DNA from 2 places in the Lactobacillus isalae genome. Region 2 is predicted to be linked to the other one. Evidence: predicted binding sites of a transcription regulator. Region 2 holds the regulator's gene; the other holds the start of a gene.
The links. The regulator HrcA, encoded in region 2, represses chaperone genes, less so after heat shock. The targets are predictions, from matches to a motif close to TTAGCACTCNNNNNNNNNGAGTGCTAA.
Positions count from the first base shown of each region.

Region 1 (16,212 bases), 400 kb from region 2:
TTCAAGTTGACAGTGCTTCAATTCGTCGTGATTTTTCTTACTTTGGTGCCTTAGGTAAGCGTGGCTACGGGTATGATGTTAAGAACTTGCTTAATTTCTTTAAAAAGATTTTGAACCAAGATACTTTAACTAACGTTGCCTTAGTAGGTGTTGGTAATATGGGACATGCGCTTTTGAATTACAACTTCAAGCGTACTAATAATATCAGAATTAGCGCCGCTTTTGACATTAATCCTGAAATTACTGGAACAATTATGTCAGGTGTGCCAGTTTATGATATGAGTGAAATGAAGAAACAGCTTCGTGAACAACAAATTACGATTGCAATCCTTTGTGTACCGCAAACGGCAGCGCAAAAGACTGCAAATGAAATGTTTGATGCTGGTATAAAAGGGATTATGAACTTTACGCCGCTTCGTTTATCTGCACCTTCAAGCGTCCGTGTTCAAAATGTCGACTTGGCAACCGAACTTCAAACCTTGATTTACTTTTTAGACTCAGATAAAGGTAAGAACAAAAAATAATTTACTATTAATATGAGTTTTGCACAAGCTTAGTTAGGCTTGTGCATTTTTCGTACTCTTTTATTTGTAATCAGATAGGAAATAATTTTAAGATAGATGAGCATAGAATTTTTTTAGTTTAGAAATAAGGTAGATAAAATGATTAAAAAGATTGCAGTTTATTGTGGCGCACGGTCAGGTAATCGTCCTGAATACGCAAAGGCTGCTTATGGATTTGGTCAAAAAATGGCAGACCACCAGATTGAGCTAGTCTATGGTGGCGGTAAGTTTGGTTTGATGCGAGCAGTTGCGGACGGCGTTTTAGAAAATGGTGGTATTGTTCACGGCATTATTACTGAAGAATTAAAAGATCGTGGAGCAGCTTATGAAAAGGTACAAGATTTTCGTGTAGTTCCAAGTATGGATAAGCGAAAAGATACGATGATGAACTTGGCTGATGGGATGGTTGCTCTTCCTGGCAGTATTGGTACTTTAGAGGAAATAAGTCAGGCTATTTCCTGGACTGCTATTGGCGATAATGCTAAACCAGTTGCTTTTTATAATTATGCTGGCTTTTATAATTATTTAGATAAGTTGCTGAAGCGTATGAACCAGGATGATTTTTTAGAAAATATCTATTTAAATGCTGTCTATTTTGAAACTGATTTTGATAAAATTTTGCGGTTTATGGAAAATTATCAGGCTCCTGCTTATCGCAAGTACTAATTAGACAAGTGACGAAACTATTATTTCATGCTAGAATCAAGTTAGATTTGTTATAACAAATTAGGTGGTGAGTAGAAGTGAAAGAAATTCCGAAATATTTGTTAATTGCAGATAAGATTAAGCATGAGATAAAAACCGGAGAATATAATCCTAACGATCAATTACCAAAAGAGTTTGATTTAGCAAATGCGTATAACGTAAGTAGAATCACAATTCGTAATGCTTTGAGCGAACTAGAAAGACAAGATTTAATTTATCGTATACAAGGTGCTGGTACGTTTGTAAAAGATACTGAAATTTCTAGTGCGGTTAACTCAGATAGGTTAGAATTAATTAACTTAAAGAAATATAAGCTAAAAGTAACAGATTTTGAAGTCGGTCAAGTTAATGAAAAAATTACTAAGGCTCTAGAACTTCAGCCTTACGATATTGTTTATACAGTTAGAAGAGCTGCTTTGAATAAGCAAGATGTTGTTGCTTTTCAAAAAATTTGCATTCCTGCTAAGATAATTCAAGGAATGAATATGGAAATGCTTGAAAGTTCAATTTATCCTTTAATTAGCCAAAAAATTGGTCTTAACCCTAAAAAAGCAGTTCGTGATATTTCCTTAGTACATGCAGATAATGACTTAGTTAATAAAAATAAAGTTCAAGACAAGGTTGAAGATAAGGAGCCTTTATTAAAGTGGCTACAAAAATCTTATTTAGAAAATGGCAAACCTTTTGAATGGAATGAGACATATTATCGTATTAGTAAGTTTTCAATCAAAGAAGCAATAATCTTATAAAGACAATCATTTAAAATTGATTGTCTTTTTTTGTTATATCAACTATTGATTTGTTATAACAAATGTACTAATATAAAAATGTAAGCGATTTCTATAAAGGGAAGAGGAAAAAAGATGAAAGACTTTACTAAATCATCTGGATGGAAAAAGTTTCAAAACGGCTTTGTCAGAGTCGCTGGAAAAATTTCTGGAAATAGGTTGTTGTTAACCTTACGTGATACGTTTGTTCTTGTTGCAGCCACAACTATGATTGCAGGTTTTGCAATTATGATTCAAAACGTAATTATTGATCCAATGAATGGACTGATCTTTGGTAAACAAGGTTTAGGATTAGGAAAACTAATCGCAGGCTCATGGAGTAGTTGGGAACAAAGCGGTTTTTATAACGGTTTAAAGACAATTGCTAATTTAATTGCCTTAGTTTCTAATGGTACTTTAAATATTTTTGCTTTATTGCTAGTAGTCATTTTCTCATATGAAGTTTCAAGAAAATTCTTTACGGATAAAGCGGAGCACATGACTGATGTTTTGTTTGGATTAGGTGCTTTCTTCATTTGTATTCCTTGGAATTTTCAATATGCGATTCCTAACACTAAGAAAACGGTCAATGTTTTAAACTATATTGATACTCAATATTTAGGGACTCAAGGTGTGTTTGCTGCTATTTTAATTAGTGGATTTGCAGTTTGGATCTATAACAAGATTGCTCAAAAGAATATTACGATTAAATTGCCAGATTCCGTTCCACCAGCAGTTGCACAAAGTTTTTCTTCATTAATTCCTGGTTCAATTACTTTAGGTATTTTTATTGTGTTAACTGGAATTAGTACTGCATGTACTGGAAAAACAATGCCTGCTTTGTTCTTATCAGTTTTACAGGCTCCAGCATTAGCAATTTCAAGAACAGGTGCGTTTGCTTTTGTTTCTCAATTTACTTGGAGCTTACTTCAATGGTTTGGTATTCACCCAAGTTCAATTTGGGGCGCAATCTTTGGAATGACCTGGACGATTAATGACACCCAAAATATGTTGGGACAAGCTCACCATATTTTTTCAACTTTATTCATGAATTTCTCAACTATTGCTGCTGGTACTTTTTCACTTTCACCAGTTCTAGCAATTTTGATCGCTTCGAAACGTGTTGGTGCTAGAAAGATTACTAAGATTGCATTGTTACCAGCAATCTTTAATATTTCTGAACCAATTACTTTTGGTTTACCAATTGTTTTGAATCCAATTTACTTTATTCCATTTGTTTTGTCTCAACCAATCGGTTTCTATATTGGTTTGTTCTTCACCAAAATTGGTTTTATTGCACCAATTGTAAATAATGTCCCATGGACTGTGCCAACGCTTTTATCAGGCCTGCTTTATACTGGGAATATTCGCGGTGTGATTGTTCAAGCAATTTGTCTAACTGTTACAACGCTACTTTATATTCCTTTCGTAAAAATTGACAACAAATTAAACGCAGAGAGAATTGCCATGGACGAGATGGATCGGGCTAATTCTTAAGAGGAAAAACTATGAAACTTAATCAAAATTTATTAGCAGACATTTTTCAAGACGGGATGGTTTTTCCACGCAATAAAGATTTTAAAGTTGGTGGATATATTGACCCTAATCAAGCAGTAGAAGTTGAATTTGATCAAAAAAATTATTTAACTAAGAGTGATGCTCATGGTATGTGGCAAGTTATTTTGACAGCAGTGAGTGAAACATCTGTAAAAAAATTAATTGTTAAAAGTAATAATGAAAGTCAGACAATTTCTGATATAAAATTTGGACGTGTATATTTATTAGGTGGTCAATCTAATATTGAATATCGATTAAAGGATGAAGAGCATTATCAAAAAATATCTTCCGATTTAAAGTCAGGAAAATATCCGAATTTGTATTATTACAACGTTCCTCAAGTTGACTATATTAATTCTAAAACCGGTGAAGTAAAACCTAAGAATTTACAGCTAGAAAGTTGGCATCATATTAATGAAAATAATGCTGGAATGGTTTCAGCAATTGGATTTTATATGATGATGGCTTTGCGGGAAAGTGGTATTAAAGAACCTCTTGCAGTTGTAGATTGCTTTAAGGGCGGAACGTCAGCTAGTGTCTGGATTAAAGAAGCAGATTTAGCAGGTGAAACTGAATTAAAAAAGGCTTTTTTAGATAAGTATTATGAAACAATTGCAGGCAAAAGCTGGGAAGATTTTGACCGTGAAACTAAAGCGTATAATCTAACAGTAGAAAAGCATAATCAAGATCTGGCTAAGTATCTAAAAATGCATCCTGATACAAGTTTAAGCACAGCTAAAAATATCGTTGGACATACCCCTTGGCCACCACCATATCGTCCAGATTTGTATACTAGACCAAGTGGTTTAAATGAAACAATGCTTAAGCAAATTGAATTTGGCGTATTTAATCAAATGATCTGGTATCAAGGAGAAAACGATACAGATCGAGCAAAATATTATGATAAACTTTTGCCTCTTTTACTTCATACTTGGCGTCAAACTATACATGATCCATCGTTACCAGTTAAACTAATTCAATTACCGGGATATGCAGATTATCCAGGTGATTCAGGAGCTAAAATTCGTCAAACGCAATTACAAGTTGCACGCACAATTCCACAAGTTGATTTAATATCATTTATTGATGGCGGAGAAGAGCATAATATTCATCCTACTAATAAAAAAATTATGGGGATGCGATTAGGTAAAATCGTTGCTGGCAATGATTATGCTGGAACTCCTTATGTGAATAAGATGGAAGTTCAAAGTAAAGGTGAAAAATATAGATTAATTTTTAATGTTGTTCGTTGTCAAAGGCTACATTTAGAAAAAGAGACATATCTAAAGATTAGTTATTTTGATAAAAAAGTTGAACAAATAAAGTTAAGTAGTGATAATTTTCAGAAGAATAAGCTGATTATTGATTTAGATGAATTACCTCAAGAAGTAAGTTATGCATATGAAAATTATTCTCATCATATTGGTCTATATAATGAACTAAATTATCCACTTTCTCCTTTTAGAATTAATTGTGTAAAGAAGGCATTATAAATGAAAAAGATTTTACTTTCTTGTGCTGGCGGTTTTTCAACATCACTTTTAGTTAATAAGATGAAGGAAGCTGCTAAAGCAGAAGGAAAAGAATATGAAATTAAAGCTGTTGCAGCAGCTCAAGTAGAAGATATTATTGAAAAAGATGCACCAGATTGTATTTTGATTGGACCACAAATTAAGTATATGGAAGATCAACTTAAGTCTGATGCTAATAAGCATCATATCCCATTAGAAGCTATTGGTATGCAAGATTATGGCACAATGAATGGTAAAAATGTAATTGCTCAAGCTGAGCGATTACTGGGATAAAGCTTAAAAGAAGTATGAAACAAGATTCCCCCTCTTGATTCATACTTCTTTTTTTGACCGCTTAGAACTTTAAAATGACCACTTGGTTACTTTCACTAGATTTTAATCTTACATCCATGTTTAATATAATTATCGAAAATGAAACAAGGAAGTGAGAATTGTGAAAGTTAAGCTTGAACTTGATCCAGATCAAAAAGAATCCGAGGTAACCATTCATGCTAGGCAACTAACACCAGAAATAGAAAGAATTTATCATCAACTTCAAGCGGATTCAGATCATCCTGATCAAATTGAAGGGATGATGGACCATACTTCCTATTATTTAAGTATTAACGATATTCTCTTTTTTGAAACAGATGCTAAGCAAGTAATGGCGCATACAACTAGGAATGCATATTTTGTTAAGTACAAATTGTATGAACTAGAAAACTTATTAAGTGGACAATTCATGCGAGTATCGAAATCGACAATTTTAAATTTAGATCAAATTTATGCTGTTACTAAGTCGATTTCTAATTGTCAGATTAAGTTTCATGATTCGTATAAAACTGTCTATGTTTCTAGAAGATATTACCGAGATTTGAACGAGAGATTAAAAGAGAGAAGGGCATTATCATGAGAAAGGCCAGTTTTGGAAGAGTTCTTTGGGGATTAGGCTTGCTTGCGGCAGCTGCATTTTTAGTTTTAGATCAGCTCCACTTGATGCCACTAGAATTAGGCTTTTGGGCAATTTTTTGGACGGTAGTTTTTGGAGCAACTTTGATTACATCATTAGTTAATAAAAGTTTAGGAGGCAGTATTTTTTCAATTGCATTCTTATTAATTATTTATGCAAAACCACTTCATATTGAACAGATTGTTCCTTGGACAGTGCTTTTAGCTGCATTTTTAATTTGGGGAGGGCTGAGACTGATTTTCAAAAAAAGCTGGAAGCCGACTGTGATTATCAATGGCGAGAAGGTTGACGCTAATTGGTCAGACTTGAAGGCTCCACATAAGTTTAAGGCTGAGCATGTTTTTTCGGACACAACTAGTTCAGATAGTGGTGACAATATTGTAATTAGTGAAAAGATGTCTTCTACTGCACGTTATGTTCATTCACAACATTTAGAAACGGTGACTGTGAATGTTTCAATGGGGGATGTTGATGTATATCTTGATTCAGCTAAGCCTGCTGGGGATGAAGTAATTGCTAATATTAATATGTCGATGGGAGATCTGAATTTCTATATTCCAACTTCTTGGCGAGTTGATAATCGACTTGAACGGAAATTTGTCGATTTCACTATTGATGGTGATCAACCAACAAATGGTCCAATACTAGTGCTTCAAGGACGTGCTAATATGGGAGATATTACCGTTAAAAGAGTTTAGAATAGAACTCTAATTTGAAGTAAAAATTAATTTGCTGTAAAATACTTGTAGTAAACAAATACTTGTAGTACATAAAAAGAGAGCTACTGGGAATAGCTCTCTAAAGTACAAGCCGCTAAAAGTGCGGTGGTAAAGATTAATTGCAAACTAAAAAGTCGCTATCAAACTCGACCAAAAGTTATGGAGCGGCTTTTTTTTGTTTGCTCTATTTTTTCTTCCACAAATCGTGGAAAGCCTTTATCAGTCGTTTTACAGCTTTTGCTAACTCCGTTAAATCTTTTGCAAGTTTTATTAAAACAAGAACAAGACAATCCAAGAGACTGACTAAAGCAATGACAGTGCCAAGTAAGGCCACCATCAAGCAAAGTGTACTTCCTTTCAGCAAGAATCAAGGCAATAGGTGTTACACCATTGGCATCATCTCCTCAAACAAATATCTAAGTAAATTAGCACTTTTTAGCACTCGAGTAAGAAAAGTGCTAATTTTTACGTCTAAATACTTGCTTTTCTTTTATAAACAATGTACTATCGTAATTGTAAGTTAGCACTTATGATATATGAGTGCTAAGTAATGTAATTATAGATTAAATATGTACAGGAGGGACTAACGTGTTACAACCAATTGGTGATCGCGTGATCGTTAAAGTTAAAGACGAAGAAGAAGAAAAAGTTGGAGGCATTGTCCTGGCTTCTAACGCTAAAGAAAAGCCTCAAATGGGCGAAATCATTGCTGTAGGAACTGGTAAGCGCAACGCAAACGGCGACTTAATTCCTATGTCAGTTGAAAAAGGTGAAACAGTATTCTTTGATAAATACTCTGGCACTAACTTGAAGTACGAAGGCGAAAAGTATTTAGTACTTCGTGAAAGCGACTTATTAGCTGTCGTTAAGTAATTAAATTTGAAATAAAAGGTGGCATATAAATATGGCTAAAGACATTAAATTTTCTGAAAATGCAAGACACTCACTATTAAAGGGTGTTGATAAATTAGCAGACACTGTTAAGACAACTTTGGGACCTAAGGGTAGAAACGTTGTTTTGGAAAAGAGTTATGGTGCTCCTGACATTACTAACGATGGTGTTACTATTGCTAAGAGTATTGACTTAGAAGATCACTTTGAAAACATGGGTGCAAAGCTTGTTTCTGAAGCTGCACAAAAGACTAACGATATTGCTGGTGACGGTACTACTACTGCTACTGTTTTAACTCAAGCTATCGTTCGTGAAGGTATGAAGAACGTTACTGCTGGTGCAAACCCTGTTGGTATTCGCCGTGGTATTGAAACTGCTACTAAGGCAGCTGTTGATGAATTGCACAAGATTAGTCACAAGGTAAGTACTAAAGACGAAATTGCCCAAGTTGCTTCTGTTTCATCTGCTTCAACTGAAGTTGGTAACTTAATTGCAGATGCAATGGAAAAAGTTGGTCACGATGGTGTTATCACTATTGAAGAATCAAAGGGTATTGATACTGAACTTTCAGTAGTTGAAGGTATGCAATTCGATCGTGGTTACTTATCACAATACATGGTAACTGATAATGATAAGATGGAAGCAGACTTAGACAATCCTTACATCTTAATTACTGACAAGAAGATTTCTAACATTCAAGACATTTTGCCATTATTACAAGAAATTGTTCAACAAGGTAAGAGCTTGTTAATCATTGCTGACGATGTTGATGGTGAAGCTCTACCAACTCTTGTTTTGAACAAGATTCGTGGTACTTTCAATGTTGTTGCTGTTAAGGCTCCTGGCTTTGGTGATCGTCGTAAGGCAATGCTTGAAGATATTGCTATCTTAACTGGTGGTACAGTAATTTCTTCAGACTTAGGTCTTGAATTAAAAGACACTAAGATTGATCAATTAGGTAAGGCTGGCAAGGTTACTGTAACTAAGGATTCAACTACTATTGTTGAAGGTGCTGGCTCTAAAGAAGCTATTGAAGAGCGTGTTGACCAAATCAAGAAGCAAATTGCTGATACTACTTCAGACTTTGACCGTGAGAAGTTACAAGAACGTCTTGCTAAACTTGCTGGTGGTGTTGCTGTTATCAAGGTTGGTGCTGCTACTGAAACTGAATTAAAGGAAAGAAAGTACAGAATCGAAGATGCCTTGAATGCAACCCGTGCCGCTGTTGAAGAAGGTTACGTTGCTGGTGGTGGTACTGCATTAGTTGATGTTATGAAGTCCATCCAAGGCACTGTTAAGGGTGACAGCGAAGACGCAGAAACTGGTGTTAAGATTGTTATGAAAGCTTTAGGCGCTCCTGTACGTCAAATTGCTGAAAACGCTGGTAAAGATGGTGCTGTTATCTTAGACCACTTAGAACATGAAGACCCAGAAGTTGGTTACAATGCTGCAACTAACAAGTGGGAAAACATGGTTAAGGCTGGTATCATCGACCCAACTAAGGTAACTCGTTCAGCACTTCAAAATGCTGCTTCAATTGCTGCATTATTGTTAACTACTGAAGCCGTTGTTGCTGACGCTCCAGAAGATGACAAGAACCAAGCTCCTGCAGCTCCAAACCCAGGTATGGGTATGGGAATGTAATTTAGAATTTAGTTACATTTAATAATTAAATAGACTAAAAACATCTCGTAATTTAATTGATTACGAGATGTTTTTTTGCATAAATTATTAAATGATTAATTTTAAAATAAGTTTATATGATATAATTTAATAAAAATATTATATTTAGGAGGATGAAAAGATGATTACGGTAGTATCAGACGCACATCAAAATATACAAATCACTAGATAATAGATGAACGGAAAATAATTAAATTTCATTTTGTTAAATCCGTTCATCGAGGAGGCAAAATGAAACATTTACAAAAATTAAACCAATACTTCAAAGAATTAACTAGAACTTATCGTCTGTTCTTCAAATCAGCCCCTTTAGTTGCCACGTGTGTCTTATTACTTGCGCCGCTTCAAGCAGTAATTCCTCTACTTGCTGTGGCAGCGGGGCAAAAGGTAATTGATCAAGTTACTAATCATTCACCATTTATGGAAATGATCATTGTCTGGATTGTAGCTACTGCGTTTCAACAATTTTTACCATCCCTTTCGACAATGGTTCAAGGAGTTCTAACTGATAAATTAACAGGTTTTATCAATATTAGCTTGATGAAAAAATCGGCGGACTTACAATCGATCAGTATTTTTGATGACAGTAAGTATTTTGACGATTTACAAATGCTCAGAGATGATGCAAGCTGGCGTCCAGTTAATTTAATTGTTTTTGGTGTATCGGTTTTGCAATCATTTCTAACGCTAGCTTTTATGTTAATTTATCTGGCACGATACAATTGGTGGCTAGCTTTGCTTTTATTAGTAGTCATGGTACCACAAAGTATTTCTTACTATCGTATCCAACAACAGTCATTTGAAACAATGGTTGAAAGAAGCAAGAACGCTAGGTATTTGCACTACTACAGTGGACTATTGCTTGATCGCAGGGATGCTAAAGAAGTTAGACTTTTTAATATGTTTCAAAAGATCATTGAAAAGTATATAAGCTTATTTGAACAAACTAAAAGAGATGTTAATCAAATTCGTAAAAAGCAACTTGCGACTAGTTCACTGTTTGTTGTATTAACTGTCGGAGTGTTTGGCTATGGTTTTTATTGGTTTACTAATTCAGTAAGAATAGGTGCATTAGAAGTTGGCGTCTTATTGATGTTTGTTTCAGTGATCGGCTATATTTCTACTAGCATGGCGCGAGTAGTGGAAGATAGTAGTTTGCTATATGACTCATTGTTGTGGATTGAAAAATACTTTAATTTTCTTAAGTATCAAGATAATTTTGAAAATGGTACGCAAAATTTCCCCGATGATTTCGAGAATCTTAACGTTAAGAATTTATCCTTCACTTATCCATTTTCTGATACTGAGATTTTGCACAATGTTAGTTTCTCAGTTAAAAGTGGAGAAAAAGTTGCAATTGTTGGAGAAAATGGGTCGGGAAAGTCTACTTTGGTAAAATTATTAATGCGTTTTTATGACCCGACTAATGGAAAAATTTCTGTTGATAACTATGATTTAAAAGACATTAATATTTTCGACTTGCATAAAAATCTATCAGCTACTTTTCAAGATTTTTCTCGCTTTAAATTAACGCTTAAAGAAAACGTGATTACCGGATATTCATTCAATAAAGATAGGGTAAATAATGTTCTTAAAGCAGCTGGATTAGGTGATTTATTAGTTAATGATCATCTTAATCTGAATACGATGCTGGCTAAGGATTTCGAAAATGGAACTGACTTGTCCGGTGGTCAATGGCAAAAAGTAGCTTTGGCACGAGACTTGTATGCCAATGGGAATATTGAATTTTTAGATGAGCCCACAGCAGCTTTAGATGCTAAGAGCGAAGCGGAAATTTATCAACGCTTTTTGAAAGAAAATGATAAAAAGACGATTTTCTTTGTTACTCACCGCTTGTCAGCAGTTAGATTTGCTGATAAAGTGCTATTTTTAGATAGTGGAAAAATTAGCGGGTTTGATACGCATAATAATTTGTTGCATACTAATCCAAAATATAAAGAAATGTACGACTTACAGAAAGATGCATATCTGTAAGATTAAATTTTGATAAATAATTAAATTCTTCATGCAAGCAGGCATGGAGAATTTTTTTGCGTTTTAACAGTTAAGATTTTTTATCAGTTTTTACGTTATAATAGAACATAGGTTTTTGGAAGAAAGGATATTTGGTAACGAATGGCAAAAAAAGATACGACACCAATGATGAAGCAATACTACGAGATTAAGGAACAATATCCCGATGCGTTTTTGTTTTATCGTGTGGGCGATTTCTATGAATTATTTGAAGATGATGCAATCAAAGGTGCACAAATTCTGGAATTAACCCTAACTCATCGTTCAAACAAAACTAAAAATCCAATTCCAATGGCAGGTGTGCCTCATTTAGCTGTGGATACTTACGTTAATACTTTAGTAGAAAAGGGATATAAAGTAGCGCTTTGTGAACAACTTGAAGACCCAAAGAAAGCTAAAGGGATGGTTAAGCGCGGAATTATTCAGTTAATTACGCCAGGTACCATGATGCAAGAGCGACCTGATCAGGCAAAAGATAGTAACTATTTAACTTCTGTTATCTCCACAAATTCTGGCTTTGGTTTAGCTTATAGTGACTTATCCACTGGGGAAACTTTTTCCACACACTTAGCTGACTTTGAAGGTGTCGCAAACGAATTATTATCCCTCCAAACAAGAGAAGTTGTATATAACGGGCATCTAACTGACGTAAACAAGGACTTTTTAAAGAAGGCTAATATTACTGTTTCTGAACCGGTTGAAGTAGAAGGTGAACATGCAGAAATTTCTTATGTAGCGCAAAACTTAACTGATGACGCAGAAATTAAGGCAACTAAGCAATTAGTAGCCTACTTACTTTCAACGCAAAAGCGCAGCTTAGCCCACTTACAAGTTGCACAAAGCTATGAACCTACGCAATACTTGCAGATGTCTCATACTGTGCAAACAAATTTAGAGTTGATTAAGTCAGCTAAGACTTCTAAGAAGATGGGCTCTTTATTCTGGCTCTTAGATAAAACAAGTACGGCAATGGGAGGCAGATTACTTAAGTCTTGGATTGAACGTCCGCTTTTATCAGTTAGCGAAATTAATCGCCGACAAGAAATGGTTCAAGCGCTTCTTGATGATTATTTCACACGTGAAAAAGTTATCGACAGCTTAAAGGGTGTGTATGATTTAGAAAGATTAACTGGACGAATTGCGTTTGGCTCAGTTAATGCAAGGGAAATGTTGCAATTAGCTCATTCTTTAGGTGCAATTCCGGATATTTTGGAATCTCTGCTTCAAACAAATAATCCACATTTGCAAAACTTTGCTAAGCAAATTGACCCATTAAAGGGAATTCATGATTTGATTATCAACACAATTGTGGATAATCCTCCTCTTCAAACCACAGAAGGTGGCTTAATTAGAGAAGGTGTTTCAGATCAATTGGATCGCTATCGGGATGCCATGAATAACGGTAAAAAATGGCTATCGGAAATGGAAAGTCATGAGCGTGAAGTAACTGGAATTAACAATTTAAAGGTTGGATACAATAAGGTCTTTGGCTACTATATTGAAGTTACGAATTCTAATAAAGATAAAGTGCCAACTGATCGCTACACTAGAAAGCAAACATTAACTAATGCAGAGCGTTATATCACGCCTGACTTAAAGGAACATGAATCATTAATTTTAGAAGCTGAAGCTAAGTCGACTGGTTTAGAATATGACTTATTTGTAAAGCTAAGAGAAGATGTTAAAAAGTATATTCCTGCCTTACAAAAATTGGCTAAGCAAGTTGCTAGTTTAGATGTTTTAACAAATTTTGCGACAGTTAGTGAACAAAATAATTATGTCCGTCCAAGCTTTGCAGTTGATAAACAGGAAATTAATGTGGTTAATGGTCGCCATCCTGTTGTTGAACAAGTTATGACTGCCGGTAGCTATATTCCAAATGATGTAAAGATGGATCAAGATACTGATATTTTCTTGATTACCGGTCCAAACATGTCTGGTAAGTCTACTTATATGCGTCAAATGGCTTTGATTGCAATCATGGCGCAAATTGGTTGTTTTGTGCCAGCAGATAGTGCAACTTTACCAATTTTTGATCAAATCTTTACTCGAATTGGTGCAGCAGATGATTTGATTTCTGGTCAGAGTACTTTTATGGTAGAAATGAGTGAAGCCAATGATGCTTTGCAACATGCTACAAAACGTTCATTAGTTTTATTTGATGAAATTGGACGAGGCACTGCTACTTATGATGGAATGGCCTTAGCTGGAGCAATCGTAAAATATCTTCACGATAAAGTTGGTGCAAAGACGCTTTTTGCGACTCACTACCATGAATTAACTGACTTGGACCAAACATTGAATCACTTAAAGAACATTCACGTAGGAGCAACCGAAGAAAATGGTAAGTTGATTTTCTTGCACAAGATCCTGCCAGGTCCAGCTGATCAATCTTATGGTATCCACGTTGCTCAATTGGCAGGCTTACCCCATAAGGTTTTAAGGGAAGCAACCACGATGCTTAAGAGACTAGAACAGCAGGGAGCGGGAGAGTTACAGCCAGCTAGCGAACAGCTTGATCTCTTTACTGCTGAGAAAGCAAGTGCACCTGCAATTTCAGATGATGAAAAAGATGTCTTGGATGACATTCAAAATGTGTATCTTGCTGATAAAACTCCTTTGCAAGTTATGGAACTTGTAGCTCAGTGGCAGCAAGAGTTGAAAGATAAGGACTAATAATCATGAGTAAAATTCATGAACTTTCACCTGAACTAACTAACCAAATTGCTGCTGGTGAAGTTATTGAACGACCAGCTAGTGTTGTTAAAGAATTGTGTGAAAACTCCCTTGATGCCGGTAGTAGCAGGATTAGAATTGATTTTATTGATGCTGGTTTAAAGCAAATTACAGTTCAAGATAATGGGAGCGGAATTGCAAAAGATCAAATTGATTTAGCTTTTACTCGTCATGCAACAAGTAAGATTGCAACTGAGAGAGACTTGTTCAATATTTCTACCCTAGGATTTCGCGGAGAAGCTTTAGCGTCAATTGCGGCAGTTTCTCATGTTGAAGTAACTACAAGTAGCGATAATTTGGGCGGCATTCGCGCAATTTTTGCTGGAAGCGAGAAAAAATTGCAAGAGGATGCTGCTTCACCAAAGGGAACAAAGATTTCGGTTAGTGATCTATTTTTTAATACACCAGCTAGGCTCAAATATTTACGCTCTGAAAGAACTGAAATTTTAAAGATTGTTGATATTGTTAATCGACTTGCTTTAGGACATCCGAATGTTGCTTTTACTCTAACTAATAACGGTAAAATTTTATTAAAAACCAACGGACGTAATGACTTAAGACAAGATATCGCGAATATCTATGGTCGTCAGCTTGCTGAAAAAATGGACGTACTAAAGGGTAGCAGCCCTGATTTTAAGATCACGGGTTTGATTTCTGATCCTAATACTACACGTTCAAGTAGAAACTTTATTTCTTTATTATTGAATGGCCGTTATATAAAGAATTATCGTTTAACTCAAGCAATTATTGCTGGCTATGGTAGTAAGCTGAGACCGCGCCGCTACCCAATCGCTGTCGTAAAGATTGAACTTGATCCACTGTTAGTGGATGTCAATGTTCACCCGACTAAGCAAGAAGTGCGTTTGTCTAAAGAACAAGAATTAGAGCGTCTATTAACGACTAGCATTTCAGAAGCCTTAGAAGAAAATAGTCAGATTGATTCAGGTTTAGATAATTTATTAACGCCTAAAAAATCAACAAATATTGATCAATTAAAATTTAATTTAAATAAAGATGTCGTTAATACGGCTCGTCCAGTTGAATTTACACCACAAGTTGAAGCTGACAAAAGTGCAGAAGTTCATGAAACAGCTGCTACTTTTGTTAGTTTGGATAAGGTACGGAACGATGATAAATATGTAATTACCCCAACTTGGGATGAAAATGTTAATAAGCAAGTGCAACTGAGTCCATTTGATGAAGAAAAGGATATTCAAGGAAAAGATGATAGCATTATTTCTTCTGGCGATGAAATCTTAGCTAATAATCTTCCTGAATTAACTTACTTAGGACAAACAAAGTCTTATTTAATTGCTCGTCATGACGAAGATCTGTACCTAATTGATCAAATTTCAGCTTATAGACGACTAGCATATGATCAGATTTTTCAAGATTTAAATGGTGAAAACATTTCTCAACAAGGCTTGCTTAGTCCGTTAATTTTAGACTTTAGTAATGTAGACTATTTGAAATTAAAAGAAAATTTGGAAAATCTCCAAGAACTAGGACTATTTTTAGAAGATTTTGGTCAAAATAGTTTGATTTTAAGAACTTATCCACTTTGGCTTCAACCAGATGTAGAAAAGAATGTGCGGATGATTTTAGATTTATATCTAAATCAAAATGGAGAAGATTCTATCAAACTTAAATCCCAGATTGCCGGTGAAATAACAAGAAGACAAAGTTTAAGAAGAATGACGCTAAATCCAATTGAAGCTCAAGAATTATTGAAAAATTTGAGAAATAGTAGCGATCCATATCAGGATTTTGAGGGTAAAATTATCATTGTCCAATTGAGTGAGAATGATCTCAATAAAATGTTTAAAAAAGATGAGTAGGTAAAATGTTTGAATATCTCAAAGGAATAGTAGCAAAAATCGATCCAGCTTATGTAGTTTTAGATGTAAATGGAGTTGGATATAAGATTCTTTGTCCCACTCCCTATAGTTACCAAGAAAATCAGCCAGCAACTATTTTTGTTGAACAAGTAGTCAGAGATACTGGAATTACTTTATATGGTTTTTTATCTTTAGAAGACAAAGAATTATTTTTAAAATTGTTAAGCGTTTCAGGAA
Region 1 is NZ_OX443569.1:53,105-69,316, forward strand. Features, by position in the region: gene QM512_RS00305 (redox-sensing transcriptional repressor Rex) at 1-524, shown strand, start outside; gene QM512_RS00310 (LOG family protein) at 663-1,229, shown strand; gene QM512_RS00315 (GntR family transcriptional regulator) at 1,307-2,017, shown strand; gene QM512_RS00320 (PTS sugar transporter subunit IIC) at 2,132-3,532, shown strand; gene QM512_RS00325 (sialate O-acetylesterase) at 3,544-5,085, shown strand; gene QM512_RS00330 (PTS sugar transporter subunit IIB) at 5,086-5,397, shown strand; gene QM512_RS00335 (LytTR family DNA-binding domain-containing protein) at 5,558-6,016, shown strand; gene QM512_RS00340 (LiaF transmembrane domain-containing protein) at 6,013-6,771, shown strand; gene groES (co-chaperone GroES) at 7,381-7,665, shown strand; gene groL (chaperonin GroEL) at 7,697-9,328, shown strand; gene QM512_RS00355 (ABC transporter ATP-binding protein) at 9,599-11,362, shown strand; gene mutS (DNA mismatch repair protein MutS) at 11,504-14,077, shown strand; gene mutL (DNA mismatch repair endonuclease MutL) at 14,083-15,975, shown strand; gene ruvA (Holliday junction branch migration protein RuvA) at 15,981-16,212, shown strand, end outside.
Region 1: the regulator HrcA is predicted to act here: its motif matches at 7,228-7,254, upstream of groES (co-chaperone GroES).

Region 2 (16,212 bases):
GTTGGTCCTAAGATTATTAAGCCATCCCCAGCAAGAAACAAGGCTAAGAGACCTACTGTAAAAAAGGTAGAACCTATTGCACCAGTTGTGCCAGCTCCTCAAAAAGAAGAAACCAAGCCAACTCGTAAAAAAGACTTTACTCGTAAGAAGCGTGAAGTTCCAGATTATGAACGTGAAAGAAGCGAACATTCTGATAAAGCACGTCGCCGTAGAAATAAGAAGAACAAACGCATTAATCAAAGTAAAGAAGTAAAGAAGCAACCAACCCAAAGAAAGGAACGTCCATTGCCAGAAACATTAGTTTATGAAGAAGGCATGAATGCTCAAGATTTAGGAAAACTTCTTCATAGAGAACCAGCAGAAATTGTTAAAAAACTATTTATGCTAGGTGTTATGACTAACCAAAACCAATCTTTAGATAAAGATACTATTGAACTATTAGCAGCTGAATATGGTATCGAAGCTGAAGAAAAGGTGCACGAAGATATTTCTGATATTGATACTTTGTACACTAAGGAAATGGAAGAATCAAAGGCTTCTAAGCATCAAGAAAAGCGTCCACCAGTTGTTACAATTATGGGACACGTTGACCATGGTAAAACCACTTTGCTTGATAGATTACGTCATACTAACGTATCTGAACATGAAGCTGGTGGTATTACTCAGAAGATTGGTGCTTACCAAGTAAGAATTGATGATCGTTTGATTACTTTCTTGGATACTCCAGGACACGCTGCCTTTTCTAACATGCGTGCTCGTGGTGCAGAGATTACTGATATTGTTATTCTTGTAGTTGCAGCTGATGATGGTGTAATGCCACAGACAATTGAAGCTATTGACCACGCCAAGAGCGCAGGTGTTCCAATTATTGTTGCAGTTAACAAGATTGATAAGCCAGGCGCAAACCCAGATCATGTTATGGAACAACTTATGAAATATGGTTTAGTTCCTGAAGATTGGGGTGGAGATACAATCTTTGTTAAGATTTCTGCAAAGACTGGTAAGAATGTTGAAGAATTATTACAAATGATCTTACTCCAAGCTGATGTTATGGAACTTAAGGCTGACCCAGATCAAAAAGCAATTGGTACTGTAATTGAAGCTCGTCTTGATAAAGGCCGTGGTTCAGTAGCCGATATCTTAGTTCAACAGGGTACATTAAAGGTCGGAGATCCAATTGTTGTTGGTGACACATTTGGTCGTGTTCGTGTTATGACTAACGACAAGGGACGCCGAGTTAAGAAGGCAACCCCATCTACTCCTGTTGAAATTACTGGTTTAAACGATGTTCCTGAAGCAGCTGATAAGTTAGTTGTCTTTGATGATGAAAAGACTGCTAGAAGCGTCGGTGAACAACGTGCCAAGAATGCCTTGGAAAAACAACGTGAAAATGTACAACATGTTACTTTGGACAACTTGTTTGATACAATGAAGAAAGAGAACATGAAGGAAGTTGACATTGTTCTTAAGGCTGATGTTCAGGGTTCTGCGGAAGCATTGCAACAATCTCTTGAAAAGATTGAAGTTGAAGGTGTAAGAGTTAATATTATTCACTCTGGTGTTGGTGCAATTAATGAATCTGATGTTACTTTAGCTGGTGCTTCAAATGCATTTATTGTTGGGTTTAATGTTAGACCAACTAATACTGCCAAGAGCCAAGCAGATACTGAAGGTGTAGATATTCGTCTCTACAACATCATTTACAAGGTTATGGATGATGTTGAAGCTGCCATGAAGGGTATGCTTGAACCAACATACGAGGAAAAGGTTACTGGAAACTTAACTGTTCGTGAAACTTGGAAGGTATCTAAGATTGGTACAATCGCTGGTGCTTTTGTTGACAATGGATATGTTACTAGAGACTCTGGCATCCGTGTAATTCGTGACGGTATTGTTAAGTATGATGGAAAAGTTGCATCTCTTAAGCGTTTCAAGGATGACGTTAAAGAAGTTAAACAAGGATTTGATTGTGGTATCACAATTGAAAACTTCAACGATATCAAGGTTGACGATCAACTTGAAGCATATGAAATGCAAGAGGTACCTGTTAAATAGGCATCTTTTTTCACAAAAAGGAGCTTAATTATGAAACATAGAATTGGTCGCGTAGAAGGCGAAATTTTACGTGAGTTAACTAAGATTTTACGTAAAGATATTCGTGATCCACGTTTGAGTGATCTTACTATCACAGCTGTAGAATGTACAAATGATTTATCATATGCAACTGTATACTACAGTTTGTTGACGGAAGATCCAGCAAAGGAAAAGGAAGTAGCTGAGGGACTTGATAAAGCAAAAGGAATGATGCGTCACTTGCTTGGTCAAACTTTGACTGTTTATAAAGTTCCTGAGTTAATTTTTAAACGTGATACTTCTGTTGCTTATGGTTCAAAGATTGATAATTTAATCAACCAAGTAAAGAAGCAAGATCAAGAACGTGAAAATAAAAATAAGTAAAAAGGCGCCGAAAGGCGTCTTTTATTTTGGAGATAGTATATGCTAAACGGAATTGTAGTAGTAAATAAACCACGCGGTGTAACGAGCAGTGATTGTGTTTATAAATTGAGAAAAATACTTCAAATTAGAAAAATTGGCCATGCTGGCACGCTTGATCCTGAAGTAAATGGTGTCTTGCCAATCGCAATCGGGCAAGCAACTAAATTAATTGAATTAATGCATGAAAAGCCAAAATCTTATATCGGAAGTGGAATGTTTGGTCGTGCTACTGATAGCTATGATTTAGATGGAAAAACAATTGCTGAGGAAAAAATCGTTACGCCATTTACGAGTAATCAAATTATTGATGGAATGAAAAAGTTAACTGGAAAACTTGAACAGGTGCCACCAATTTATTCGGCGGTAAGAGTAAACGGTAAAAGGCTATATGAGTATGCAAGAGAAAATATCCCGGTCGAACGTCCTAAAAGAAAAGTAAATGTTTATAACTATGAACTAACACAAGATCCAGAATATGATCCATTAGAAAAAACAGAAAGCTTTGATTTTGCAATACGTTGTTCTAAGGGAACGTATGTAAGATCTCTTGTGAATGATCTTGGAGAAGAATTAGGAGTACCAGCTGTAATGACTAGTCTCACTCGAACTAGCAGTTCAGGCTATGATTTAAGCCAGGCAGTAGATTTAGAAACAATTGAAGCAGAAAGAGATACTCCTGAAAAGTGGCTTCAGCCAATAGATAGTTTCTTCGTTGATTTACCTCAACTTCAAATATCACCGGACCAATTTAAACGAGTTTCAAATGGAGCAAGTATTAAATTAAATACTAGTTATGCTAAAGTTGCTTTAGTTTATAATGGTCGTATAAAGGCTATTTATCAGCGACAAGGAAAAATTTATCGCCCAGAAATGATGCTTTTAAAAAATGAATAGCGAGAGTAAAAGATGAAAGTAATAACCTTAGATTATCCGATTACTGCACCTATCACGAATAAAAAGGTAATCTTAACACTAGGTTTTTTTGATGGGGTGCATATTGGACATCAGAAACTTATTAAGGATGCTAAATTAATAGCAGAAGAAAAACAATTACCGCTAATGGTAATGACTTTTGATAAACATCCTAAAGAAATATATAAAAATGATCATAAATTTGTCTATTTAGAAACAGCCCATGAAAAAGAGCAAAAGATGAAAAAGCTGGGAGTAGACTATTTAGTTATTATCAAATTTACTAAAGAATTTAGTCAGCTTTCTCCTCAAGACTTTGTAGATCAAGTAATTATGAAACTCAATGCAGATACTGTGGTAGTTGGCTTTGATTATACCTATGGTCCAAAAGATATCGCTAATGTAGAGAATCTTCCTAAATTTGCACAAGACAGATTTCAAATCATGGTGGAGCCGAAGCAATCTATTGATAAGATTAAAGTTAGTTCTACTTATATTAGAAAGGCGATTCAGCATGGTAATGTTGAACTAGCTGCAGCCTTGCTTGGACAGCCTTATGAAACTTCCGGCATCATTGTTCATGGCTTTAGAAGAGGGCACAAAATAGGATTTCCAACTGCTAATCTTGAAATTTCGGGTGCAAAAGTTTTACCAGCTGAGGGAGTGTATGCAACTAAGGCTAAAATAAATGGAAAATGGCATGATGCTATGACTAGTGTTGGTTATAATGAAACTTTTAAAACAAACCACGGCTTAACAATTGAAACTAACATCTTCAATTTCGACGAAGAAGCCTATGGTAAGCCTTTAACTTTAGCTTGGTATAAATTTATGCGTTCAAATAAAAAATTCTCTGGAATAGAAGAATTGTCACGTCAATTAGATCAAGATAAACGAAATATTAAGCAATATTTCTATGACTTAGAAAAATAATTAATTAATTATCATTATCTTTTTATAGTTAATGTGATAAAATATTTTTATCAATTGAAATCTAATGAAAGAGGGTTACGCCATTGCGTTTTTAATCTTGCAAAATAGCATAGTTGAATTTTAATAATTATTTTCTCTTTTATGAGGAACGACTGTGCACTTTTGACAAGATTAAACGTAGATGGGATACCTTCTTTTTTTGCTTAACGAGGAGAAAGTCTACATTTGTCAAAAGTGTAGGCTTTTTTCGTGAGGTGATTACATGAGTAACATTAAGATTTCAAATCTTTCTTTTAAATATTCTGACAGTATTGAAAATATTTTTAATAATTTAAACTTAGACTTGGATAGCAGTTGGAAACTAGGACTTATTGGCAGAAATGGAAGAGGAAAAACAACTTTTTTGGATCTGTTACGAGGAAAATTACAGGGAACAGGAGCAATCCAATCTAAGCTTGAATTTAATTACTTTCCTCTTAATGTAAAAAACAAGGAACAATTGACTCTTTATGCTTTAGAAGAACAAGTTCAATTTGATCAATGGGAACTTGAGCTTGAGTTAAATTTAATGAAAGTAGACACTAATCTTATTTGGCAACCCTTTAATACTCTAAGCGGAGGAGAACAGACTAAAGTTTTATTAGCTCTATCTTTTATTAATAGGGATGCTTTTCCTCTTATTGATGAGCCAACTAATCATTTAGACGAAGAGTCACGAAAACAAGTAGTAGAATATTTGCATCATCATTCTAACGGCTATATTGTGGTTAGTCATGACCGAGAATTCTTAAATCAAATAACTGACCATATCCTTGCAATTGAAAATACAGAGATTCATTTATATCAAGGAAATTTTGCTAGTTATGAAGACACTAAAGAAAAACGAGATAAATTTAACCAACAGAGAAATGAGAAACTTCGTGGTCAAATTAAGACTCTAGATGAAAGTAGACAACGAATCAAGGGCTATTCTCTTCAATCAGAAAATAATAAAAAAGCTAGTGCGCATAAGAATGAAATTCATGCAGATATTAACAAGGGATTTTTTGGTCATAAGGCTGCTAAAATAATGAAAGGATCTAAGAATGTTGAAAGAAGAATGAACAAGGACATTCAAGACAGAAAAGGCTTGATGACCAATGTTGAATCTATACCAGATTTAGAGATGAATTTTCAGCCAAATTATCATTCGACTTTATTAGAAACACGGCATTTAGATCTGAAAGTTCAAGATAAAAATTTATTTAAAGATTTAAACTTAATTGTCGAAAATCAAGGAATTGTTTCTCTTGAAGGTAAAAACGGATCGGGAAAGTCTACTTTTTTAAAAAGCATTTTAAATAAAAGCGCAGATGTAAATTATCAAGGAATTTTAAGTTTAACTAGTGGCTTAAAAATTTCATATTTGCCACAAAATTTTGTTGAATATTCAGGCACTTTAGTAGAATTTGCTCACAAAGAGCATTTGTCTTATGAGCAGATGCTTAATATGCTTAAAAAAATGGGCTTTCCTAGAGAAAGTTTTCATACAAGAATTGAAGAAATGAGTATGGGACAGCAAAAGAGGGTTGCAATTGCCAAATCGCTTGTCGAAGATGCAGATTTTTATTTATGGGATGAGCCTGCTAACTACTTAGATGTATTTAACCAAGATCAATTAATCAATATTTTGAAAAAGACTAGGCCAGCGATGCTATTAGTAGAGCATGATGAGTATTTCATTAGTCAAGTTGCAAATAAAAGAATAAAATTAAATATAAAAGATTAGTTATAGAAAGAATAAAAATGGCATTTGACTATAAAAAGAATTCAAAGAACTTTATTTACCAAAAAAGCGACCTGAAATTATCAAGGTTCCCAAAATAAATTACATTGCGGTTGCAGGAAATGGCGATCCTAATCAAGAAGATGGAGCTTATAAAAAAGCTTTAGAGCTACTTTATGGACTTGCTTATAGGATCAAGATGAGCAAGAAGGGAGATCATAAAATTCCAGGCTATTTTGATTATGTTGTTCCTCCACTTGAAGGGCTGTGGTGGACAAAGGATAAAAAACAAGTTGATTATGCCCATAAAGAAAATTTCTCTTGGATGTCGATGATTAGAGTGCCTGACTTTGTTACATTAGAAGAATTTGATTGGGCAGTTAAGGCAGCTAGTGAAAAGAAAGAGAAAGATTTCTCACAAGTTAAGTTTTTTTCTTATGAGGAAGGACTTTGTGTTCAAGCCATGCATTGGGGCAGTTATGATGACGAGCCAGCAACAATAGAAAAAATGCATCAATTTGTTAAGAAAGAAAATTATCAGCTTGATATTCAAAATCCAAGATACCATCATGAAATATATTTAAGTGATCCAAGACGGACTAAAGTAGACCGGCGTAAGACTGTAATTAGGCTACCAATTAAGTAATCAGAAGCAAGCAATGAAGCTTGCTTTTTTGTTTAAATTTAATTAGCACTCGACTTGCACAATTGCTAAGTTATGGTATCATATTAATTGTTAGCACAAGAGAAAGAAGAGTGCTAATGATGGGGGCGAGAAAATGTTGACCGAACGGCAAGAACTTATTTTAAAGACTATTATTATGGACTTTACTCAGACACATGAGCCAGTAGGTTCCAAGACCGTGATGAATCAACTGCCTGTCAAGGTCTCAAGTGCAACAGTTCGAAATGAAATGGCGGCTTTGGAAGAACAGGGATTACTTGAAAAGACACACTCTTCAAGTGGTAGAATTCCTTCAACAGCTGGCTATCGCTACTACTTAGATCATTTGATTAATCCGGTAAAGATACCAGCATCCGTCTATAATCGAATTGTTTATCAATTAGATCAACCCTTTCAACAAGTTAATGAAATTGTACAAGAAGCTGCAAAGATTCTGTCTGATTTAACTAACTATACTGCTTTTGCTGCAGGACCTGAGACTCGTTCTGTTAAAGTAACGGGTTTTAGAATTGTTCCTCTTTCTAGTCATCAAGTAATGGCTATTTTAGTAACTGATGATGGTAACGTAAAGAATCAAATTTATACTTTACCTCATCATACTAATGGAGAAGAGATTGAAAAAGCAGTTAGATTGATTAATGATCAATTAGTTGGAAAATCGTTGAGTTCAATTAATGAGGTATTGCTTAAGAGAATTGCCGACCATCTTGTTGCTGGAGGATCAGCACCTGAAATTTTGGATTTGCTCCAAGATGTTATTAAGGATGCTGCAAGCGAGCAAATGTATGTCGATGGTCAGATCAATCTTTTAAGTAATTATGAAAATGATGATTTAACCAAAGTGAAATCACTCTATAAATTAATTGACCAAAATGATGCTATTTCAAGTTTAATTGGTTTTAATCCAGAAGATGGAATAAAGAATGATTCTAATTCAAAAGTTCAAGTTAAACTAGGGTCAGAATTACCGTCAGACTTACTTGAAGATTATAGTTTATTAACTGCACAATATAGTGTTGGTAAATATGGTAAAGGAACAATTGCACTACTAGGACCAACTAACATGCCATACTCGCAGATGATCGGATTACTCGAGTATTTTAGGAATGAACTAGCAAAGAAATTGTTAGATTATTATGGTAGATTTAAGTAAGGAGGTTAGCTGTGAGTAAAGAAGAGTTTCCGCATGAAAAAGATTTAAAAGACGAGGTGACCCCAGATAAGGCACCAAAGAAAGATCCAAAAGCAGCTCCGAAAGAGGAAGTTAAGGAAGATTCAACAAGAGATTATGAAAAAGAAATTGCTGAATTAAGTGCTAAGAATAAGGATCTTGAAGATAAATACTTACGTAGTGAAGCTGAGATTCAAAATATGCAGGCTCGTTATGCAAAAGAACGCGCTCAATTGATTAAATATGAGTCTCAAAGCCTAGCTAAAGAAGTTTTGCCAGCAATGGATAACTTAGAGCGTGCGTTAGCTGTTAAGGCAGATGACGAAGCTGCTAAGCAATTACAAAAAGGTGTTCAGATGACTCTTGATTCATTGATTAAATCAATGAAAGATCAAGGAATTACTGAGATTAAAGCCGAAGGCGAGACTTTTGATCCTTCACTTCATCAAGCTGTTCAAACTGTTGCAGCCGAAAATGATGATCAAAAGGATCACGTAGTTAAAGTTTTACAAAAAGGATATCAATATAAAGATAGAACATTAAGACCAGCAATGGTTGTAGTGGCTCAATAAGAAAGGAAGTTACATATATGTCAAAAGTTATTGGTATTGACTTAGGTACGACTAACTCAGCAGTTGCCGTACTTGAAGGTAAAGAACCTAAGATTATTACTAACCCAGAAGGTAACCGTACTACTCCTTCTGTAGTTGCTTTTAAGAATGGTGAAATTCAAGTTGGTGAAGTTGCCAAGCGTCAAGCTATCACTAACCCTAATACTATTGTTTCAATCAAGAGTCATATGGGTGAAGAAGGCTATAAAGTTAAGGTTGGCGACAAGGAATATACTCCACAAGAAATTTCAGCCTTTATTTTGCAATACATTAAGAAGTTTTCTGAAGATTACTTAGGTGAAAAGGTAACTGATGCAGTTATTACTGTTCCTGCTTACTTTAATGATGCACAACGTCAAGCTACTAAAGATGCTGGTAAAATTGCTGGCTTAAATGTTCAAAGAATTATCAATGAACCAACTGCTTCAGCTTTAGCATATGGCCTTGATAAAGATGAAAATGATGAAAAAGTTTTAGTATACGACCTTGGTGGTGGTACTTTCGACGTTTCCATCTTGCAATTGGGTGATGGTGTCTTCCAAGTATTATCAACTAATGGTGATACTCACCTTGGTGGTGATGACTTTGATAAGAGAATTATGGATTGGTTAATCCAAAACTTTAAGGAAGAAAATGGTGTTGACTTATCTAACGATAAGATGGCACTACAACGTTTAAAGGATGCTGCTGAAAAGGCTAAGAAAGACTTATCTGGCGTTTCATCAACTCACATTTCACTTCCATTTATTTCTGCTGGAGAAGCTGGTCCACTTCACCTTGAAGCTGACTTAACTCGTGCTAAGTTTGATGAATTGACTGATGACTTAGTTCAAAAGACTAAGGTTGCTTTTGACAATGCATTAAGTGATGCTGGATTGAGCGTAAACGATATTGACAAAGTTATTTTAAATGGTGGTTCAACTCGTATTCCTGCAGTTCAAAAAGCTGTTAAGGAATGGGCTGGTAAAGAACCTGACCACTCAATTAACCCTGATGAAGCTGTTGCCTTAGGTGCAGCCATTCAAGGTGGTGTTATTTCTGGTGATGTTAAGGACATCGTTTTACTTGATGTTACCCCATTATCACTTGGTATTGAAACAATGGGTGGTGTTTTCACTAAGCTAATCGATAGAAACACTACTATCCCAACTTCAAAGAGTCAAATCTTCTCAACTGCAGCAGATAATCAACCAGCTGTTGATGTTCACGTTCTTCAAGGTGAACGTCCAATGGCAGCAGATGACAAGACTTTAGGACGTTTTGAATTAACTGATATTCCACCAGCACCACGTGGTGTTCCACAAATTCAAGTTACTTTCGATATCGACAAGAACGGTATTGTAAATGTTTCTGCTAAGGATATGGGTACTGGTAAGGAACAAAAGATTACCATTAAGAGTTCTTCCGGCTTATCAGACGAAGAAATCAAGAAGATGCAAAAAGATGCTGAAGAGCATGCTGAAGAAGACAAGAAACGTAAGGAAGAAGTTGATTTACGTAATGAAGTAGATCAATTAATCTTTACTACTGAAAAGACTTTGAAGGAAACTAAGGGTAAAGTTCCTGAAACTGAAACCAAGAATGTTCAAGATGCTTTAGATGCTTTGAAGAAAGCTCAAAAAGATAACAACTTGGATGAAATGAAAGAAAAGAAGGAAGCTTTATCAAAGGCTGCTCAAGATTTAGCTGTTAAACTTTACCAACAAAATGGCGGTGCTCAAGGTGCTGCTGGTCAAGCTGGACCTCAAGGTGGTCAACCAAACAATGATAATGGCTCAAACAACGGTCAAGGTGGTTCAACTGTTGATGGAGACTTTCATAAGGTAGACCCTGACAAGTAAAAAGATTTATAATTAAATCAAACAAGAAAAGAACTGCGTGATTGTAGTTCTTTTCTTTTATGAATGAAGGAGTTTTCAGATGGCACAACGTGATTATTATGATGTGCTGGGTGTTGATAAGAATGCTAGTGAAAGTGACATTAACAAGGCTTACCGTAAGCTGGCAAAAAAATATCACCCAGACTTAAACCATGAACCTGGCGCTGAAGAAAAATATAAAGAAGTAAATGAAGCATACGAGGTTCTGCATGATAAGCAAAAAAGGGCTCAATATGACCAGTTTGGTCAAGCAGGTGTAAATGGTCAAGGCGGCTTTGGCGGTCAAGGTTTTGGCGGCTTTGGCGGCCAAGGTGGTTACTCATCTCAAGGCTTTGGCGATTTTGGTGATATTTTTGGTGATATCTTTGGCTCAGCATTTGGTGGTGGTAGAAGTCGAGTAGATCCTACTGCACCTCAAAAGGGTCAAGATTTAGATTATACAATGACAATTGACTTTATGGATGCAATCAAGGGTAAGAAGACAGATATTACTTACACTAGAAGTGAAGTTTGTCCAACCTGTGAGGGGTCCGGTGCTGAAAAGGGAACTCATCCAATTACTTGTGATAAATGTCACGGTACCGGTGTTATGACTGTAACTCGTCAAACTCCACTTGGCGTTATCCAACAACAGACTACTTGTGACAAGTGTGATGGACGTGGTTCAATTATTGAGCATCCATGCCAAACATGCCATGGTCAAGGCACAGTCGATAAAAAGCAAACTCTTGAAGTTAAGGTCCCAGCTGGTATTGACAATGGTCAACAAATTCGTTTGAGCGGTCAAGGCGAAGCTGGTAAGAATGGTGGACCTTACGGGGACTTATATATTGTCTTTAGAGTTAAACCAAGTAAAGAATTTAGAAGAAATGGCACTACTATTTATAGTGATGCTCCAATTTCTTTTGCTCAAGCTGCTTTAGGTGATAAGATCCGCGTAAATACTGTTCACGGACCAGTTGATTTGACTATTCCAGCTGGTACTCAACCTAATACTAACTTCAAGTTACGTGGTCAAGGTGTTCCTAAGATTAATGGTACTGGTAACGGGGACCAAGAAGTAACGGTTAAGGTTGTCATTCCAAAGAAGATTAATGATAAGCAAAAAGAAGCTTTAGTTGATTATGTTAAAGCCGGTGGTGGCAATATTTCTCCTCAAGAGAAGAACTTTTTCGAACGTTTAAAAGATAAATTAAACGGAGAATAGTAATAAAACGTATATCTCTAAGATGATGATGGGATATACGTTTTATTTGTATGATAATAATCTATCTTCTGAAAATATTGCATTAAGAATTTTATCTAGTACCCAGCCTTTGATATAATTAATAAAGCGAAAAAGGTGAGAACATGGATATAAAAAAATTACAAGACTATCAAAAACATATTCGAAATTTTTCAATCGTTGCTCATATCGATCATGGTAAGTCAACGATTGCAGACCGTATCTTGGAGCTAACGGATACTGTATCTGAACGTCAAATGAAGAATCAATTACTTGATGATATGCCACTAGAACGTCAGCGTGGTATTACTATTAAGCTTAATTCTGTTGAAGTAAAATATCATGCTAAAGATGGTGAAACATATATTTTTCACTTAATTGATACCCCAGGACACGTAGACTTTTCTTATGAGGTTTCGCGTTCTTTGGCAGCTTGTGAAGGAGCTCTTTTAGTAGTCGATGCAACTCAAGGTGTTCAAGCGCAAACCTTAGCTAATACTTATTTAGCAATTGACGATGATTTAGAGATTTTACCAGTTATTAATAAGATTGACTTACCTTCAGCTGATCCTGAAATGTGTAAGAATGAAATCGAAGAGATGATTGGACTTGATGCGTCAGATGCAGTTGAAGTTTCTGGTAAAACTGGACAAGGTATTCCAGAATTGCTTGAAGAAATTGTCCAAAAAGTTCCTGCTCCAAGTGGTGACTTAAATGCTCCGTTAAAGGCATTGATTTTCGATTCAAAATATGATGATTATCGCGGTGTTGTTTTATCTGTTCGAATTGAAGAAGGAACTGTAAAGCCTGGCGATAAAATTCGAATTATGAATACTGGAAAAGAATTTGAAGTAACAGAAGTTGGTGTTTCAAGTCCACATCCAGTTAAAAAAGACATGCTTATTGCTGGGGATGTTGGATATTTAACGGCAAATATTAAGTCTGTTCGTGAAACTCGTGTTGGTGATACGATTACAAGTGCTGAAAATCCAACTGAAAAGCCACTTCCTGGTTATCGTCAAATTCCACCTATGGTTTATTCTGGTATGTATCCAGTTGATAACCAAAAATATGATGATCTAAAAGAAGCTTTGCAAAAACTTCAATTGAACGATGCAGCCTTAGAATTTGAACCTGAAACTTCGCAAGCTCTAGGCTTTGGATTTCGTTGCGGATTCTTAGGATTACTTCACATGGATGTTGTTCAAGAACGACTTGAGCAAGAATTTGGTATGGATTTAATCATGACTGCACCAAGTGTGGATTACCATGCAATTATGAATGATGGTTCAACTAAGTTGATTGATAATCCTGCTGACTTGCCAGACGCTGGCGAATATAAAGAAGTTCAAGAACCTTATGTTAAGGCAGAAGTGATGGTGCCAAATGACTTTGTTGGTCCGGTAATGGAGCTATGCCAACGAAAACGCGGAGAATTTGTAACCATGGATTATTTAGACAAATACCGTGTTAATGTTATTTACAATATGCCATTAGCAGAAATTATTTATGATTTCTTTGATGAGTTGAAGTCTTCAACTAAAGGCTATGCTTCTCTGGATTATGAGATAACTGGTTATCGTGCAACCGACTTAGTTAAAATTGATATGCTCCTTAACAAGGAACCAATTGATGCTCTTAGTTTCATTGCTCACCGTGAGGAAGCACAAAATCGTGCTCGTCAGATGACAACAATGCTTAAGAAACTGATTCCTCGTCAAAACTTTGAAGTAGATATTCAAGGTGCTATCGGTGCTAAAATTATTTCTCGTGCAACGATTAAGCCATATCGTAAGGACGTTACTTGGAAGATCCATACTGGGGATCCTGATAGACGTGCTAAGTTGCTTGAGAAGCAGCGTCGTGGTAAGAAGAGAATGAAGGCAGTTGGAAAGGTAGAAGTACCTCAAGATGCGTTCATGGCTGTTTTGAAGATGAATGATGATGACATTAAAGGTAAATAATAATATCGACTTTGGAGGTGTACCGAGGCTTCTTGGTACATCTTTTTTGTGTTTAAAAAATCTACGTAAAAAGGAAAATTCTTTGTGATAATCTAGTGCTAACTTAAGAAGTATTATTTTTTAGAAAATGTGTTAGAATTTATAACAGCATTAATAAAATTGAGGATAGAAACAAATGGCAAAGACAAGAAAAAATACTTCTAAGAAAACTTGGATAATTCGAATTGCTGCAATTATTCTATTGATTATTGGTTTAGGGATGATTTTTAACAGTCAGATCCGGGATATGATGGTTCGACAAAATCAAACTACTGCCTTGAAGAAATTAAACAAGGAAACTGTTAAAAAAAATCAAGCCAAAAAAGGAATGTTTGATTTCTCCAAAGTAGAAGAAATTGACTTCGGGCAGGTAACGAAATCAAGAGTTAATAATACAGCTGATGCGATTGGTGCAATTGCAGTTCCAAGTGTAAAAATGTACTTACCTATTATGAAGGGATTAAGTAACGATGCCATGTCAACTGGTGGAGGTACAATGCGACCAGATCAAGTTATGGGAAAAGGTAATTATCCTTTAGCAGGTCACTATATGACAGCAAAAGGCGTTCTCTTTTCACCACTGGAAGATACAAAATTAGGCGAAAAAGTTTACTTAACTAATCTTGATAAAGTTTATGTTTATCGAATCTATATGAAAAAAGTTGTCGATCCAACTGCGGTTTGGTTAGTTGACAATACTAAAGAAAATATTGTAACTTTAATTACCTGTGCAGATGGTGGAGTTAATCGTTGGGCAATTAGAGGAAAATTAATTGCCGAAAAACCGGCAACAGATAAGAATTTACAAGTTTTCAAACTTAAATAAGAAGGATTTGCTTCTGAGTGAAGAAGTAAATCCTTTTTAATTTTTTGCTATAATAGAAAATTAGATGTTTATAAATGATTTAGGTGAACTAGAAAATAATGAAATGGCAACAAAGACAAGCAACTAATTTAGATCAAGATTTAATTGATGACTATGGTTTGACAGATATTCAAGCCAAACTTTTTGCTTTAAGAGGTATTAATACACCAGAAAAACTAGATTTTTGGTTAAATGCTGATGAGAATGACTTAGCTGATCCGTTTTTAATGCATGATATGGAGAAAACTGTAAATCGTATCAATCAAGCTATAGATAATGGCGAAAAAATTACTATCTACGGTGATTATGATGCTGATGGAATTACAGCAACTAGTATTATGATGGATACGCTAGAAATTTTGGGTGCTGATGTTCATTTCTTTATTCCCAACCGTTTTAAAGATGGTTATGGGCCGAGTATGAGTCGCTATAAGGACATAGTAAAGGATGGCACTAAATTAATTATTACCGTTGATAATGGGGTGACAGGTGTTGACGAAATTAAATATGCTCAAGACCATGATGTTGATGTGATTTTGACTGACCACCATACTTTTCAAAATCAAAAACCGGCAGCTTTTAGTACGGTTCACTGCAATTATCCAGGTCAAAAATATCCTTTTGATGATTATTGCGGAGCTGGGGTAGCATACACGATTTGCCGGGCTTTAATGCAAGATACAATGCCAGAACTATTAGATTTAGCCATGATTGGGACGATTGGTGATATGGTTAAGGTTACTGGTGAAGGACATATCATTGTAAAACGTGGATTAGATATTTTAAATCAAACCGAACGACCAGGACTTCGTGCTTTAATTAAGCAAGCGGGTTTGACAATGGGACAGATTACGGCAACTGATGTCGGTTTTAATATTGCCCCTAGATTAAATGCTGTTGGCCGGCTAGCAAATGCCAATTTAGCTGTTGAATTGCTATTAAGTGATGATGAAGAACAAGCAGAGGAGATAGCAAATAAAATTGAAGAACTAAACAATGAACGAAAGGAACTGACTGCTGAGGTTTATGAAGATTGTTTAGCTCAAGTTGAGAAAAAAGGTTGGCAGCATCGAGATACATTAGTACTCTATAACCCGGACTTTCATGAGGGAGTTTTAGGACTAGTAGCAAATAAAGTCGTTGAAAAATTACATAAGCCAACTTTGGTTCTTACTAAAGATGAAACAGGAGAATTAAAAGGCTCTGGACGTTCAAGTAGTGGCTTTAATTTATTTGATGCACTAGAACCAATGAAAGATGACCTCTTAGACAAGTTTGGCGGTCATGACTTTGCCTGTGGTTTATCCTTAAACATTGATAAACTTGACGAATTACGTTCACGTTTTGAAAAGAGTTTTAAGCCAAGTACAGACCCTGAAGTAAAAAATTTTGACTTTGAGTTAAATTTAAGAGAAGTCAAACCCGAAACTTTAGAAGAAATTAATTTAGTCGGTCCTTTTGGAACAGGTAATCCTGAACCAATTTTTAGTATTAGCGAACCTCACGTTAAGAGCTTATTTAAGATGGGCAAAGATAAAAATCATGTAAAATTTACAGCTGAGAAAAATAATGGCAAGCTTACAGTTGTGGGTTTTAACAAGGGATTTTTAAATCAAAATTTGCTGCCATTTATAAAAGATCTCTATGTTACTTTGTCTATTAATAC
Region 2 is NZ_OX443569.1:456,873-473,084, forward strand. Features, by position in the region: gene infB (translation initiation factor IF-2) at 1-2,055, shown strand, start outside; gene QM512_RS02160 (ribosome-binding factor A) at 2,086-2,457, shown strand; gene truB (tRNA pseudouridine(55) synthase TruB) at 2,497-3,390, shown strand; gene ribF (riboflavin biosynthesis protein RibF) at 3,403-4,341, shown strand; gene abc-f (ribosomal protection-like ABC-F family protein) at 4,604-6,109, shown strand; partial or broken gene QM512_RS02180 (GyrI-like domain-containing protein) at 6,127-6,752, shown strand; gene hrcA (heat-inducible transcriptional repressor HrcA) at 6,886-7,944, shown strand; gene grpE (nucleotide exchange factor GrpE) at 7,956-8,534, shown strand; gene dnaK (molecular chaperone DnaK) at 8,552-10,414, shown strand; gene dnaJ (molecular chaperone DnaJ) at 10,494-11,660, shown strand; gene lepA (translation elongation factor 4) at 11,804-13,642, shown strand; gene QM512_RS02210 (class A sortase) at 13,818-14,507, shown strand; gene recJ (single-stranded-DNA-specific exonuclease RecJ) at 14,606-16,212, shown strand, end outside.